DNA from 4 places in the Dactylosporangium darangshiense genome. Region 1 is predicted to be linked to each of the others. Evidence: riboswitches for the same ligand, from Rfam matches in the RefSeq annotation. Region 1 holds a riboswitch; each other region holds the start of a gene.

Region 1 (3,570 bases):
GGGCTCATGCGCGAAGCGCTGACCGACAGCGGCGACCGGGAGCAGACCCTGCTGCACTTCCTCGGCCAGATGACCCTGGATGAGGCCGCGGCGCTGCGGTCGGCGCTGAACACCTACGAGCGGAAGATCACCGGGTCGTGAGCACGATCCTGCTCGCCGCCTACGCCGCGGCGCTGGTGCTGGCGGGCGGGCCGAGGCTGGCCCGCGCCCGATGGGTGGCGCGGGCACCCGGGCTGGGCCTGTACGCGTGGCAGATGTGGTGCGCCGCGGTCGTGACCGGTGCGCTGCTGACTGGGATCACCGCGACGCTGCACTGGGACCACACCCACGACCTGGTGTGCCGGGCCTGGCGGGTGTGCCTGGACGCGCTGCTCGGCGCGCACGGCACCGCCGCGCAGGCCCTCGCCGTCGGCGGCGCCGGCCTGCTGGGCGTCCTGGCGGTCCGATTCGCGCTGGCCGGGTGGCGGCTGGCGCGGGCCGAGCGGCGGCAGCGGCGCCGGCTGCGCGGGCTGCTGTCGCTGACCGGCCGGGCGATGCCGGAGCTCGGCGCGACGGTCGTGCCCGCCGCGGAGCCCGCCGCATACCTGCTGCCCGGCGGCGGCGTCCGCGACGTCGTGTTCACCTCGGCGGCCGTGGACCACCTCACCGGCGAGGAACTGCACGCGGTCGCCGCACACGAGCGGGCACACGCCACCGGCCGGCACTACCGCCTCGTCCGCACGGCCCGGCTGCTGGACCGGGCGTTCCCGTGGGCGCCCTGCTTCGCCACCGCCGTGCGGCAGGTGCACCGGCTCGCCGAGCTGCGCGCCGACGACGTCGCCGTGCGCTCCAACCCGCCGATCGTGCTGGCCCGCGCCCTCGTCGCGCTCGCCGAGGCAAACGCCCGGCACACCGGCACCAGGGCGGGCGGGCCGGACGACGCGAGCGCGCTGCTCGGCGCCGACGGCGGGGACGCCACCGAACGGCTGCACCGGCTGCTGCACCGGCCCCGGCCGCTGCCCGCCGCGCTGACCCGCGCCGCCGCCGGCCTGTTCACCCTCCTGCCCCTGATGCCCGTCGCCATCGCGGCACTCCAACGCTCGCCGCTGGCGCCCTAGGCCGCCGCCGACAACGACTATGATCACCGGATTTCGCACCCGATCGCACCGACAAATGGCCGTCTAGCAGCACTTCTGTGCATTCCGGTCACTCGACAATCTCCTACGGTGCGTAGGAGATGGGTTGTGCCGAATGGGAGCGATGCGTAAGGTCAGCTCCGGCCGGGCTTCCGGAGCGCTGATCACCCTGGTCGGCGCCGGCGTCCGGCGCCGCCGAGTCGATGTCGAGCCGGGGACCCAACCGCAGCATCCGGGGTGTATCCGCGTTCCGCGGTAGGGCGACCTTCCCGCCCGAACCCGTCAGCTAACCCGGTAGGCGGTCGAGGGAAGAAGGAGCCTGCCGCACGTGCCGCCACGCCGCCCGCGCCGCGTCCTGACCACCAGCCTCCCCGCGCGCGCCATCGTCGCCGCGCTCACCGCGGTCGCGGTGCTGCTCGCCGGCACCGGGGCGGCCCAGGCCGCTCCGACCCCGGCGGAGCTGGAGGCCCAGATCGACCAGATGTGGAACCAGCTCGAGCCGACGATCGAGCAGTACAACCAGGTCCACACCCAGCTCAAGGACAACCAGGCCAAGGCCGCGGCCCTGCAGCAGCAACTGCAGCCGCTGGAGGCGCAGGTCGACGCCGCCATGGGCAAGATCAGCGACATCGCGGTCCGGCAGTACAAGACCGGCCGGGTCACCGCCATGCAGGTGGTCCTCGGCGGCGACGACCCGACCGACATGCTCGACCAGCTCGTGGTCATCAACGCGATCGCACGCAACGAACGCGCCCAGATCCAGAGCGTGGCCGCCGCCCGGGACAAGCTCGCCGGCGACAAGCAGACCCTGGACGCGCTCATCGCCCAGCAGGCGACCCAGGACGCCGACCTGGCGGCGAAGAAGACCCAGATCGAGGGCAAGCTCGCCGAGCTGCAGAAGCTGCGCCAGCAGGCGTACGGCAGCAGCGGCGCCACCGGCACCCTCAAACCCGTCGCCTGCCCGGTCGAGTACCTCGGCGGCCCCGGCGGCACCGCCGCGAAGAAGGCGTGCGAGCTCATCGGCAAGCCCTACATCTGGGGCGCCGCCGGCCCCAAGGGCTACGACTGCTCGGGGCTGACCATGGCCGCCTGGGCCGCCGCCGGGGTGACGCTGCGGCACTACACCAAGTGGCAGTGGGAGGACGCCAAACCGGTCGCCAAGGCCGACCTGCGCCCCGGCGACCTGGTGTTCTTCTACAGCGACCTGCACCACATGGGCATGTACGTCGGCGGCGGCTGGATGGTCCACGCCCCCACCACCGGCGACTATGTCCGCATGGCCAAGCTCGACGGCCGGCCGATCACCGGCTACCGCCGCCCCGGCTGACCCACGCCCTAGGCGACCTCGGCGGCGGCGAGCACCGCCGCGCAGATGCGCTCCAGGTCGTCGTCGGCGGTGATGTAGGGCGGCATCGTGTACACGAGGTCGCGGAAGGGCCGCAGCCAGACGCCGTGCTCGACGGCCGCCTTCGTGGCGGCGGCCATGTCGACGTCGTGGTCGAGCTGGACGACGCCGATGGCGCCGAGGACCCGCACGTCCAGCACGCCGGCGCGGCCGCGGGCCGGCGCCAGGCCGTGGATCAGGCCGGCCTCGATGCCGGTCACGGTGCCCGCCCAGTCGCCCGAGAGCAGCAGCTCGATCGAGGCGTTCGCGACCGCGGCCGCGAGCGGGTTGCCCATGAACGTCGGGCCGTGCGCCAGCACCGGGGTCTCGCCGCGGCTGATGCCCTGCGCCACCCGCGGGACGCACAGGGTGGCGCCCATGGAGAGGTACCCACCGGTGAGCGCCTTGCCGATGCACATCACGTCGGGCGTGACGCCCGCGTGATCGGCCGCGAACAGCGCGCCGGTGCGCCCGAAGCCGGTCGCGATCTCGTCGAAGACGAGCAGGACGTCGTGCTCGTCGGCGAGCTCGCGCAGGGCGTTGAGGTAGCGCGGGCTGTGGAAGCGCATGCCGCCGGCGCCCTGCACGACGGGCTCGACGATGATCCCGGCGACCTCGTCGCGGTGGCGGCGCAGCGTCTCGTCCAGCTCGGCGACGTACGCGGGGTCGTACTCGACCGGGGGCATGGGCACGAACAGCTGCTCGGGCAGCACGCCGCGCCAGAGGCTGTGCATCCCGCCGTCGGGGTCGGTCACCGACATGGGGTGGAAGGTGTCGCCGTGGTAGCCGCCGCGCCAGGTCAGCATCCGGCGCTTCGCGGGACGGCCCAGCGATCGGTGGTACTGCAGGCACATCTTGATCGCGACCTCGACCGACACCGACCCGGAGTCGCAGAAGAAGACGTGCCGCAGCGGGCCGGGCGTGATGTCGACGAGGGTCCTGGCGAGGCGCACGGCGGGCTCGTGCGTCAGGCCGCCGAACATGACGTGGCTCATGCGCCCGACCTGCTCGCGCACGGCGGCGTCGAGGGCCGGGTGGGCGTACCCGTGAATCGCCGCCCACCACGAGGAC
Region 2 (3,570 bases), on a different contig from region 1:
CTGCCTACGTCACCGAACTGATCGGGACATTCTTCCTGGTGTTCACGGTCGGCATGAGCCTGCTCATCGGGAGCCCGCTGGCTCCGCTGGCCATCGGCGCCATGCTCATGGTCATGGTGTATGCCGGGGGACACGTCTCCGGTGGGCACTACAACCCCGCCGTCACCATGGGTGCGCTGGTCCGGCGCCGTGTCGACGTGGCCGACGCCGTCGCCTACTGGGTCGTCCAGTTGGTCGCGGGGCTGCTCGGCGCGCGCCTGGCCTACTGGGCGGTGAACCCCCGAGCGGTCGGGACGCTGAACCTCTCCGGCCGCACCCTGCTCGCGGCGCTGCTCGTCGAGGCGCTGTTCACCTTCGCGCTGGTCTACGTGATGCTCAACGTCGCGACGAGCAGTAGCAACCCGAACAACTCGTTCTACGGTCTGGCCATCGGCTTCACGGTCGCCGCCGGCGCCATCGCCGTCGGTCCGCTCTCCGGGGCCGCCTTCAACCCGGCGGTGACGGCCGGTATCGCGGCGCTCGGGCTGCTCGCGTGGTCGACGGCCCTGATGTACCTCATCGTCCAGGTGCTCGCCGGTGTCGTGGCGGGCTACGCGTTCCTCGCCCTCAACCCGGACGAGGTGCGGGCCCGGCGGGTCGATGAGGAGCACGAGGAGCACGAGGAGGCGGCTCACCGGTAGCGCCTGTGCACCCGAGACACCGCGCCGCGGCGCCCGGCAGGGCGCCGCGGCCGGCGTGCACGTCCTACGCGACGGCGTTCACGACCTGCTCGGCGAGGCTCTGCCACTTGGCGTAGGCGTCCGGGTACGCCGACACCTGCACCGTCTGCGCCGCCACGGTGATCGCCATCTGCTGCCAGCCGGAGACCTGCACCAGCGCCGCGTAGAAGCGGCTCGCGGCCCCGGCCGGGTTCATCAGCTGTTCGACGGTTCCCCAGTTCGGCCGCTGCTGGAACAGGCCGACCGAGTCGTGATCGCTCCCGACGCCCTCGTTGGGCAGGTTGAGCGACGCCGGAACGTTGGAGTTCGCGAGGTTGTGCAGGTGGCTCTCCTGCAACGCGGTGGCGATCGCCACCACGAACGCGCGCTGCGGCAGGTTCTGTTGCTGCCCGACCTGGATGATCGTGATGGCGTTGTTCATCTCGGCCCGGGTCAGCCCGCCGACGGGATCGTGGACGGTCGGCGACGGCGAAGCCGCTGCCGGCGCGGACGTGGCCGGGCTCTGCGCCGGTTGCGCGCTGGCCGAAGCCGCCGACTGCCGGCTGGGCTGGTCGCCCGTGCGCGCGCCGCCGCGGGACGCGCGGTTCTCGGCGTCCGCCGCCCGCCCGGTGCCGCCCTGCTGCATGGTGTCGACCTGCGCCACGGTGTCCGGCCGGCTGCCCGGCGACGCGGATACGAACAGCGAACCGGTCGCCAGGAATGCGATGACGACCGCGGCCGTGTACAGGCCGGTCCTCGGGCGGGCCGCCGAATGGCGGCCGCGGCGGTAGCGTTGCCGGTGACGGGCGAGTCGCCGCGCCATGGTCTCATCGGGCGGCATGAGGCGACCTCACGACCGGCGGACGGTGTTGCTGGCGGTGCTTCACGAAAACCTCGACTTGCTTGCTGAGAACTCGGCAGGAGGGCACGGGCCAACGACCGTCCACAGGGGACGGTTATGGGCATGGTGCCAGGGTGTGCCGGTGCGACCGGTGTTGCGCGGAGGGGTTACCGGACTGGGCGGTGGCCTTGCCGTGCCGGTCGGTGTCCGGGGCCGCGGGTCGAGGTATGGCGCCGTGCGAGGGTCTGCACGCGTGCTCCTTCCGATGCCGCCTACCGGGTTAGCTGACGGATTCGGACGGGAGGATCGCCCTACCTCGCGGCGCGTGGCCGCTCGGATTCACCCCAGTTGTGCTTGGTTCCCCGGCTCGTGCGAGCACGACTCAGCGGGTCCGCCGCGCCGTCACCTTGATCGGCGACGGTTGGGCGCAGCGAACGTCATGACCATAACGGCTGCATAACCGCAGGTGAAGCCCCTGCGCGGAACTGACAGGGTGCGCGTGGCGGCCCGGCGTTCTGCCCCTTGCCGCGAACGTGAGCGGCGCGATCTATGCTCGGTCGATGCCATGGATCTCCGGCCGGCTGGCGTTCTCGACCCTCGGCTGCCCCGGCCTGCCGCTGCCGGAGGTCGCGGAGCTGGCGCTGCACACCGGTTGGCGCGGCATCGAACTGCGCTCGGCCCCCGACGAGCCCGTCCACGTCGGCCTGTCCGCGGCCGGGCGTCGGGCGGCCGCGGAGACCCTGGAGGGCGCGGAAGTCCTCTGTGTCGCCTCCTACGTCAAGGTGGCCAGCGGCAAGATCGATGATGAACGATGCGTCGCCGACCTGCTCGCCGAGGCCGCCCTCGCCGCCGATCTCGGCGCCCGCGCGGTCCGCGTCTTCCCCGGCGGCGATGACGAGCACGGCGACGCCCGCGCGATCGGGCGCCTGCGCTCCGCCGCGGCGCAGCTGCCCGGCGGCGTCGAGATCTGGCTGGAGACGCACGACTCGCACCCGCGCGGCGAGGACGTGCGCCGGGTGCTGTCACAGGTCGACGACCCGCGGGTCCGGGCGATCTGGGACGCCCGGCACCCCTGGGCCGCGGGCGAGGCGGTCGCCGACACCCAGCGGGCGCTGGCCCCGTGGCTCGCGCATGTCCAGGTGAAGGACAACGCGGACGCCGTCGACAAGACGCCGGTGCTCCTGGGCGCCGGCGCCGTGCCGCTGCGCGAGATCCTGCGCGCGGTCGAGGGCGGCGGCTACGACGGCTGGTACAGCCTCGAGTGGGAGCGCAAGTGGCACCCCGGCATCCCGCCGCTGGCCGACGCGCTGGCCGCGGGCAACGACTGGGTCAGGTCCCTGGACGACTGACGGCGGCGCGCAGCGCGGTCAGGATTTCGTCGTCGATGCGCGGCGGCTCGTCACCGAGGTACACCGCGGTAGCGATGCGGTGCTCGCCGGGCGGGTAGTCGGCGCGCAGCATGGGCAGGACCGTGCGCGGGTGGAGCACGTTGGTGCCGGCGAAGGGCACGACGAGCTCGCCGGCCCGCACGCGGTCGGGGTCGAGGTCGACGATGACGGTGCTCAGCCCGCCGCTCTGCGCGCCGCAGCCGACCGGGCCGTGCGTGGCGGGCAGCGCCGCCGCCGACCACGGCAGGCTGAACGCGCCCTCCGCGCCGGCCAGCGCGCGGGCGGTGACGAGCCGGTGCAGCCGGACGTGCCAGCCGTCGCGGAACGGCGCGAGGGACGTCTCCACGGTCACGTCCGGCCACGGCGACCACCGCGCCCGGACGACGCCGCCGTCGACGCGCGAGTCGTCCACCTCCTCGCGGGCCCGCCAGCGCCGCCCGGCGTCGTCGCTGAGCGCCAGCATGCTGTCGAAGGCGCCCGCGGCGAGGCTCCGGTCGCCGGCGGGGACGCTGAAGCCGGCCCGGGTCGAGTAGGCGAACTTGGCGTACTTCGCGGCGCCGCCGCGCGCCCAGTCGCGCCAGCCCTGCCCGTTGAGCAGGACGACGTCGCCCCGGTGCCGGCTGACGACGGCCTTTGGCGCGGG
Region 3 (3,570 bases), on a different contig from region 1:
GTCGCTGCGGCAGGCGGTGGCCGCGCACTCCGCGTGACCGCGTCTGCGGCGACGACACGCGGATTTCGCGCGACACGCACCTGACGGGCGACAACCGTCTTCGCCACGCCCGCATCCTCGATTTCGCCGTGCGGGCCCGGCCGCACCGGCATACTTGACCAGGCCCGTGACGCCGGCCGGATCGGCACCGCCCGATACCGCGACCGGCGCTCGCCGGCCACGCAACCGTTGAGGACCGGCGCGAGTGCCGGTTTGAGTGCGATGGGTGGTGCGGGTCCGGTGAGGGCGAGTGTGCGCGTGGAACTCCAGGTGCGGCGCGGCTGATGGTCATCGTGCTGCGTTCCACCGAGGACGTCCTGGGCTGGGCCGGCCGGCTCGTCGACCCGCCGCTGCGCGCGGCGATCGGGCGGCTGCCCGAGCCGTCCCGCGAGATCGCCGAGCTCCAGCTGGGCTGGCACCTCGGCGACGACACCCGGGCCGCCTCGCTGCGCAGCGCGCTCACCCTGGTGTGCGCGGCCGCGGTCGGCGGCGACCCGCACGATGCGGTGCCCGCCGCGGTCGCCGTCGAGCTCATGCACCACTGGTCGGCGATCCGCCGCGACCTGGTCGACGGGCGCGCCGGCGCCGCCTGGAGCGTGGTCGGCAGCCAGCCAGCGGCGCTGGGGGGCGAGGCGCTGCTCGCGCTCGCCTTCGACGTCGTGGCCACCGGCGACCCGACGCACACCGCGCCCGGCCGGCCTCGCCGGCGACCGCACCGCATCGGCCCGGCCGGCTCCGCGACGCACTCCCCCGCGGAACCACCCGGCCGTCCCGGCCCGGACCGCACGATGATGCGCGTGCTGGGCGACACCGTGCAGGAGCTGCTGCACGGCCAGCACGCCTCGCTCGCGCTGCGCGAGACCCGACCCGACGCCGTCGGCGAGGAGCGCACCGACCTGCTGCGCGACTGCCTGGCCATGGTCGAGCAGCGCACCGGCGCGCTGTTCGGCTGCGCCTGCGCCCTCGGCGCCGTCGCCGGCGGCGGCGACCCGGCCCAGGTCGAGCGGCTGCGCCTGTTCGGCGTGCGCCTGGGCCTGGCCGTGCAGTTCGCCGAGGACCTGCTGGGCATCTGGGCCGAGGGCGCGCGCCCGGGCCGCCCCGCGTACGCGGACCTGCGCCGCCGCCGTCGCTCCCTGCCGGTCGCGGCGGCGATCGCGGCGGGCGCGGACGAGCTGAGCCGCCTGTTCGACGGCCGCGGCCGGCTCAGCGACGCCGACGCCGAGCGCGCCGCGAAGACGATCGAGCAGTCCGGCGCCCGCGACTGGTGCCGCCGCCAGGCCGAGGAGCTGCTCTCCCAGGCCCTGCTCGCGCTGGACCTGGCCTCGCCGGAACCGGCCGCGGTCGCCGAGCTCGTCGCCCTCGCCCGCCGGGCCACCGCCGCGCCGCGTTAGCCACGGCGGTCGCGGGTCAGGCGATGGCGGCGACGACCTGGGCGGCGCGGTCGGCGTGCTTCTGGTACGCACTCGGGTACGCCGAGCGCTGCACCGCCTGCGCCGCGCCCGTGACGCTCATGCCCTGCCAGCCCTTGACGCGCACGAGCGCGTTGTAGAACAGCATCGCCGAGTGTGCCGGGTTCATCAGCTCGGCCACGGTGCCCCAGCCCTGGCTCGCGCGCTGCTGGAACAGCCCGACCGAGTCGTGGTCCTGTGAGACGCCGTCGTGCGGCAGCTTCAGCGAGGACGGGACCGCGGGGCTGGCGACGTTGTACAGGTCGCTCTCCTGCATCGCGGTGGCGACGGCGACGACGAGCGCCTTCGGCGGCAGGCCCTGCGCGCGGCCCTGGCGCACGATCGCCGCGGCGTTGTTCATCTGGGTCTGGTTGAGCCCGGCGACCGGACGCGGCGGCTGCGGCGGCGGCGGAGCGACGGGCACGGCCGGCGCGGCCGGCGTGACGCCTTCGGCGGGCGAGATCGCGGCGGTGCCGGTCGTCGGCAGCAGCATCAAGGCGTCGTAGGCGAAGGCGGGCGCGACGGCCGCGACCGGCGTATGGTCCACCGGCGAGCCGGTGGAGCCGGTGGAGCCGGTGGCCAGCAGGGCGGCCGACACGACGGCGGCGGACACGGCCCCGGTCTTCACGGCAAGGCCGGACCGGCGGTGCTGCGGACGGAACTGGCGCGGTAATGGCTTCATGTAAGCGGTTTCCTCTTTGAAAGTCAGCGCACGGCGAAGCGCACGCCCGCTATGGGCGCGCGGTGACACGGCGCACGGAAAAGGGCGCGCGGCATCGGCACGGCCCCGAAGGCTCAGCCGGGAACGGCTAGGCGGGGACGCGCGAGAACTGGGCGTCGATCAGCGTGAAAGGCGCGGCCAGGAGGCTAGGTCCTGGCGTTCACCCGGCCGAGAGGATGGCGGCGGGCGGCCGCTGACGAAATATCGAGATACAGCACGAGCGGTGCTCCTTCCGGTGCCGCCTACCGGGTTAGCTGACGGGTTCGGGCGGGAGGATTCGCCCTACCGTGACTCGGTCACGGATACACCCCAAGGACTGCTTGGGTCCCCGGCCCGCGGTATCGAGGAATGCGACACGTTCGATCGCGCGACTCGATGATGCGGCTCGACGGCGCCTGCCCGGCGGCGCCATCTTGGCGCTCGTCGACCGGAGCAGACCAGCCGACCATACTGGGCGGTTTACGGCTCGGCCAACCGCAGTAACGGGATCCCACCCGGAGCGGCCGAATGCTCACCGTGCGCTGTCACCCGGCCCGTCATCTGCCCCGTCACCCGTTGATCGCGTCGATGCCCTTTCACCTGGTACATCGCCTTGTCCGCGATCCGCAGCGCCGCGCCGGCATCGGTGACCGTGTCGTCGATCACGGCGACGCCGACGCTGACCCGCACGCACAGAACGTGACCGTCGTGCACGATCGGCGCGCGCACGGCCCGCTCGACCCGCTCGACCAGCGCGGCGCGGGCGTGGTCCCGGACGTTCTCGGTGAGCACCACGAACTCGTCGCCGCCGAGGCGGGCGACGGTGTCGCCGGGGCGGACCAGTGACGTCAGCCGCTGCGCGACGGCGACGAGGACCGCGTCGCCGGCGTCGTGCCCGAGCGTGTCGTTGACGACCTTGAAGTCGTCGAGGTCGCAGAACAGCAGCGCGCTGTCGCCCTGCCCGGCGTGTGCCCGGCGGATCGCGGCGGCCAGCGGCGCGGCCAGGGCGTCGCGGTTGGCCAGGCCCGTCAGCGCGTCGCGGGAGGCGCGGCGGACGAGGTCGGCCTCGGCGGCCTTGCGGCCGGTGATGTCGTGGACCTGCAGGATGCCGAACGCGGGCGGCCCGGCCACGATCGACAGCGTCGCGGCGACCCAGATCGTCTCGCCGTCGGCGCGCACGCAGCGCATCTCGTAGTCGCGCACCGGCGCGCCCTTGCTGGTCAGGGCCGTGGCGAAAGCGAGGCGGGCCCGGTCGAGGTCGTCGGGGTGCAGCAGGTCGCCGACGCGCAGCCGGACGAGCTCGGCGCCGTCGCGGCCGAGCAGCTCACACAGGGCGGGGTTGACGCGGGTGAGCCGGGCGCTGTCGGCGCCGTCCAGCCCGAT
Region 4 (3,570 bases), on a different contig from region 1:
ATGCTGTCGGCAACGTCGGTCAATGGCAGGACATGGAGGACCGCATGGCCGCACCCTTCGACACCGATCGGCCGCATCCCGCGCGCGTCTACGACTATCTGCTCGGTGGGAAGGACAACTTCGCCCCGGACCGCGCGGCGGCCGAGGCGGGGCTGAAGGTCAACCCGAACGCGGCGACCGCCCCGCTGCAGAACCGGGCGTTCCTGCGCCGCACGGTGCGCTTCCTCGCCGAGGAGGCGGGCGTCCGGCAGTTCCTCGACATCGGCACGGGCCTGCCGACCTCGCCGAACGTCCACGAGCTCGCACAGGCAATCGATCCGTCCTGCCGCATCGTGTACGTCGACAACGACCCCATCGTGCTGGCGCACGCCCGCGCGCTGCTCACCAGCGCGCCCGAGGGCCGCACGGCCTACGTCGACGCCAACCTCCAGGACGGCAACCGCATCCTGCAGGCGGCGGAGCTGCTCGAGAACCTCGACCTCGACCGCCCCGTCGCGCTGCTGCTCTTCGCCATCCTGCACTTCCTCGACGAGGACGACGACCCTTACGGCCTGGTCGAGCGGCTCATGGCGGCCCTGCCCAGCGGCAGCTACCTGGTCCTGTCGCACATCACCGCGGACTTCGAGCCCGAGGAGTGGGCCCGCTTCACCGCGATCATGCGCAAGCAGGGCATCACCACCCGGCTGCGCAACCGCGAGGAGGTCGCCGGCTTCTTCGACGGCCTCGAGCTCGTGGAGCCCGGCGTGGTGCCGATCCTGCGGTGGCGGCCGGACGCCGGTGAGTCGCTCACCGACGCCCAGGCCGCCCTCTACGGCGGGGTTGCCAGGAAGGCCTAGCAGGACAGGGCGCCGCTACCCACGCCCACGCCGAGAATCCCCACGAAGCGCTGGTACGCCGAGACCCGGCTCTGCACCTGGGCCGGGTTGCGGCCGTTGCACTCCAGGCTGCCGTTGATGCTGCGGATGGTCTCGCCGAATCCGGCCCCGTTGACCATGGCGTTGTGCGGGGTCATGGTGCCCGGGCCGCTCTGCGTGTTCCAGTACCACAGCGCCGTCTTCCAGGCCACGGCCGCGTCGGTCTGCACCAGGTTGGGGTTGTGCAGCAGGTCGATGCCGAGCGCGTCGCCGGCCGCCTTGTAGTTGAAGTTCCAGCTCAGCTGGATCGGCCCGCGGCCGTAGTACGCCGCCTGGCCGGCCGGGCAGCCGTAGGACTGGCTCGCGTCGCAGTAGTGGGGGTAGTTGGCGGTGTTCTGCTCGACGATGTACACCAGCCCGCCGGTCTCGTGGTTGACGTTGGCCAGGAACGCCGCGGCCTCCTGCTTGCGCACCGCGTCGGAGCCGGTCCTGGCGAACGCGGGGTAGGCGGACAGGGCGGCCACCAGGCCCGAGTACGTATAGAACGAGTTCCGGCCCGGGAATCACCGAAGCAGTGAACATCATCGTTTTATGAATAATATTTACGGTACCGTTGAGCCTGCGCGACGGCCCCACGATCGGGAGCGACAGAGTCACTCACCGTGAGTAATCAATGTGATCTGAGACACACTCGGCCGCAGTGCGGGAGCTAGCGAGGATCTTCGCACAAACGGTGCGGTGCGCGTTTTCCGCGCCCTGGGTACAGTGACCCACGGTCACGTCCATGCGGGCACCGCCCCACGGTGCCGGGCGTGGCTGCCGCCCAATCGCCGCACCGTGGCGAACCGGGGACCCACCGTTACGTTGGGGTGAATCCACCCTTCTTCGGAAGGGTGGTAGGGGTCGTTCCGTCCCGAACCCGTCAGCTAACTCGGTCGGCGGCCGACGGAAGGAACAACGAACCAGATGTCATCGCGACATCCCCACCGGCGCGTTCTGATCACGCTGCTGGCGGCACTCGTGCTGGGTGGGCTCGCCGCCACGCCCGCTTCGGCCGAGCCCAGTGGCGACCCGGGCGACGAAGGCGCCGCCGCCAATCCGACCCTCGGCTCCGTGCTGGAGGACACCACCCGGGCCTGGACCGACGCCAAGGCGCGCTTCGACGCCTCCGTCAAGCACCAGGCCGAGCTCACGACGCAGCTGCAGTCCACCGAGGCGCAGCTCGCCTCGCTGCAGGACCAGGTGTCCTCGATCGCCGTCGCGGCGTATCGCACCGGCCCCCTCACCACGTTCGCGGCCCTGATGGACGCCGACAGCCCCGACAGCTTCGCCGAACGGGCCGGCTCCATCAACGAGCTCGCACACCACAACGACAACCTGCTGCACCAGTTCAGGGTGCTGCGCGAGGCGCAGGCCTCGCAGAAGAAGGCGCTCGACGAGGAGGTCGCGACCCAGCAACAGCAGGTCGCGACGATGGAGCAGCAGAAGAAGGAGGCGGAGAAGGCGCTCGCGCTGGCCGGCGGGCCGAGCAAGGGCTTCGTCTCCGCCAACCTGCCGGTCGCCGACCCGGTGAAGCGCAACTCCGACGGGTCGCTGCCCAAGGAGTCGTGCAACCAGGACGACCCCACCACCACCGGCTGCCTCACGCCGCGCACGCTGCACGACATGCAGACGGCACAGAAGGACGGCTTCAAGCGGTTCGTGTCCTGCTACCGCCCGAGCGGGCCGTATGAGCATCCCAAGGGGCGCGCCTGCGACTTCTCGGTGCAGAAGACGAGCGGATTCGGCGGGGTGGCCACCGGCGACGACTTCGTCTACGGCTCGACGCTGGCCGCGTACTTCGTCAAGAACGCCTACAACCTAGGCGTGATGTACGTGATCTGGTTCAAACAGATCTGGACACCGGCGGCCGGCTGGCACCATTACAGCGGCGTCGCAGGTGACCCATCCAGCGATCACACCAACCACGTGCATCTCTCCGTGCTCTGACCCTTGCGTCTGCGAGCGGCCGGTCGACAGGACTCCTGTCGACCGGCCGTTCTCGTACGCCGGTCGGGAGGTCAGCGCCGCAGTTCCGCTTGCGCGCGGGCGGTGACCTCGGCCAGGACGCGCCCGGCGACGGCGAGGTCGTCGGCCTCTATGCCGCCGTAGAGGCGCCCGGTCAGCTCGGCCGTGTCGGCGCTGATCTCGGCGTGCCGCGCCCGGCCCGCCTCGGTCAGCACCAGCCGCTCGCCGTCGAGCTCGGCCAGCCCCAGCTCGACTACCCCGGAGGCGGCCGCCTCGGCGGCGCCGGCCTCGATGCGCAGCCCGTCGGTCATGCGGGCAATGAGCCCGGCGCGCTCGACCGCGCCGCCGGACAGCGTGGCCACGTTGATCGCGACCCACTGGTGGAACGTGGTGCCGGTGCGCGCCAGGATGCGCTCGAGCAGCGCGCCGGTGGCGATCTGGGCCTGCCCGATGAGCTGGCCGTTGAGCACTGGTGTGGTCATGACGGGTCTCCTTCGAGAAGCTTCTCCAGCGTGGCGACGAACGCCTCGGTCTGCGGCGAGCCGGGACCCCCGATCGGGGCCAGCAGGCGCTCCTGCAGCCCGCGGACGATCCCGACCGCCTCCCCGGTGACCGCGCGCCCCCGTTCGGTCAGTGCCAGCCGGACCGCGCGCGTGTCGGCCGGGTCCGGCTCGCGCTCGATCAGGCCGGCCGCCTCCAGCGCGCGGGC

Evidence for each region. A riboswitch is a leader RNA that binds a small molecule or an ion and turns the genes downstream of it on or off. The one in region 1 is predicted to bind cyclic di-AMP.
Region 2: it holds a riboswitch for cyclic di-AMP, as region 1 does, so the genes downstream of both, ABD901_RS25895 (hypothetical protein) here and ABD901_RS42370 (C40 family peptidase) in region 1, are expected to answer to the same signal.
Region 3: it holds a riboswitch for cyclic di-AMP, as region 1 does, so the genes downstream of both, ABD901_RS51285 (hypothetical protein) here and ABD901_RS42370 (C40 family peptidase) in region 1, are expected to answer to the same signal.
Region 4: it holds a riboswitch for cyclic di-AMP, as region 1 does, so the genes downstream of both, ABD901_RS03445 (coiled-coil domain-containing protein) here and ABD901_RS42370 (C40 family peptidase) in region 1, are expected to answer to the same signal.

The regions. Positions count from the first base shown of each region.
Region 1 is NZ_BAABAT010000036.1:69,849-73,418, forward strand. Features, by position in the region: gene ABD901_RS42360 (BlaI/MecI/CopY family transcriptional regulator) at 1-141, shown strand, start outside; gene ABD901_RS42365 (M56 family metallopeptidase) at 138-1,097, shown strand; cyclic di-AMP (ydaO/yuaA leader) riboswitch at 1,299-1,431, shown strand; gene ABD901_RS42370 (C40 family peptidase) at 1,444-2,442, shown strand; gene ABD901_RS42375 (adenosylmethionine--8-amino-7-oxononanoate transaminase) at 2,451-3,570, opposite strand, start outside.
Region 2 is NZ_BAABAT010000014.1:185,809-189,378, forward strand. Features, by position in the region: gene ABD901_RS25890 (MIP/aquaporin family protein) at 1-680, shown strand, start outside; gene ABD901_RS25895 (hypothetical protein) at 745-1,539, opposite strand; cyclic di-AMP (ydaO/yuaA leader) riboswitch at 1,794-1,937, opposite strand; gene ABD901_RS25900 (sugar phosphate isomerase/epimerase family protein) at 2,100-2,888, shown strand; gene ABD901_RS25905 (DUF2264 domain-containing protein) at 2,869-3,570, opposite strand, start outside.
Region 3 is NZ_BAABAT010000058.1:6,424-9,993, reverse strand. Features, by position in the region: gene ABD901_RS51295 (SanA/YdcF family protein) at 1-37, shown strand, start outside; gene ABD901_RS51290 (polyprenyl synthetase family protein) at 324-1,430, shown strand; gene ABD901_RS51285 (hypothetical protein) at 1,447-2,169, opposite strand; cyclic di-AMP (ydaO/yuaA leader) riboswitch at 2,433-2,571, opposite strand; gene ABD901_RS51280 (diguanylate cyclase domain-containing protein) at 2,668-3,570, opposite strand, start outside.
Region 4 is NZ_BAABAT010000001.1:766,534-770,103, reverse strand. Features, by position in the region: gene ABD901_RS03455 (SAM-dependent methyltransferase) at 45-836, shown strand; partial or broken gene ABD901_RS03450 (chitinase) at 833-1,417, opposite strand; cyclic di-AMP (ydaO/yuaA leader) riboswitch at 1,665-1,811, shown strand; gene ABD901_RS03445 (coiled-coil domain-containing protein) at 1,821-2,843, shown strand; gene ABD901_RS03440 (hypothetical protein) at 2,915-3,343, opposite strand; gene ABD901_RS03435 (MarR family winged helix-turn-helix transcriptional regulator) at 3,340-3,570, opposite strand, start outside.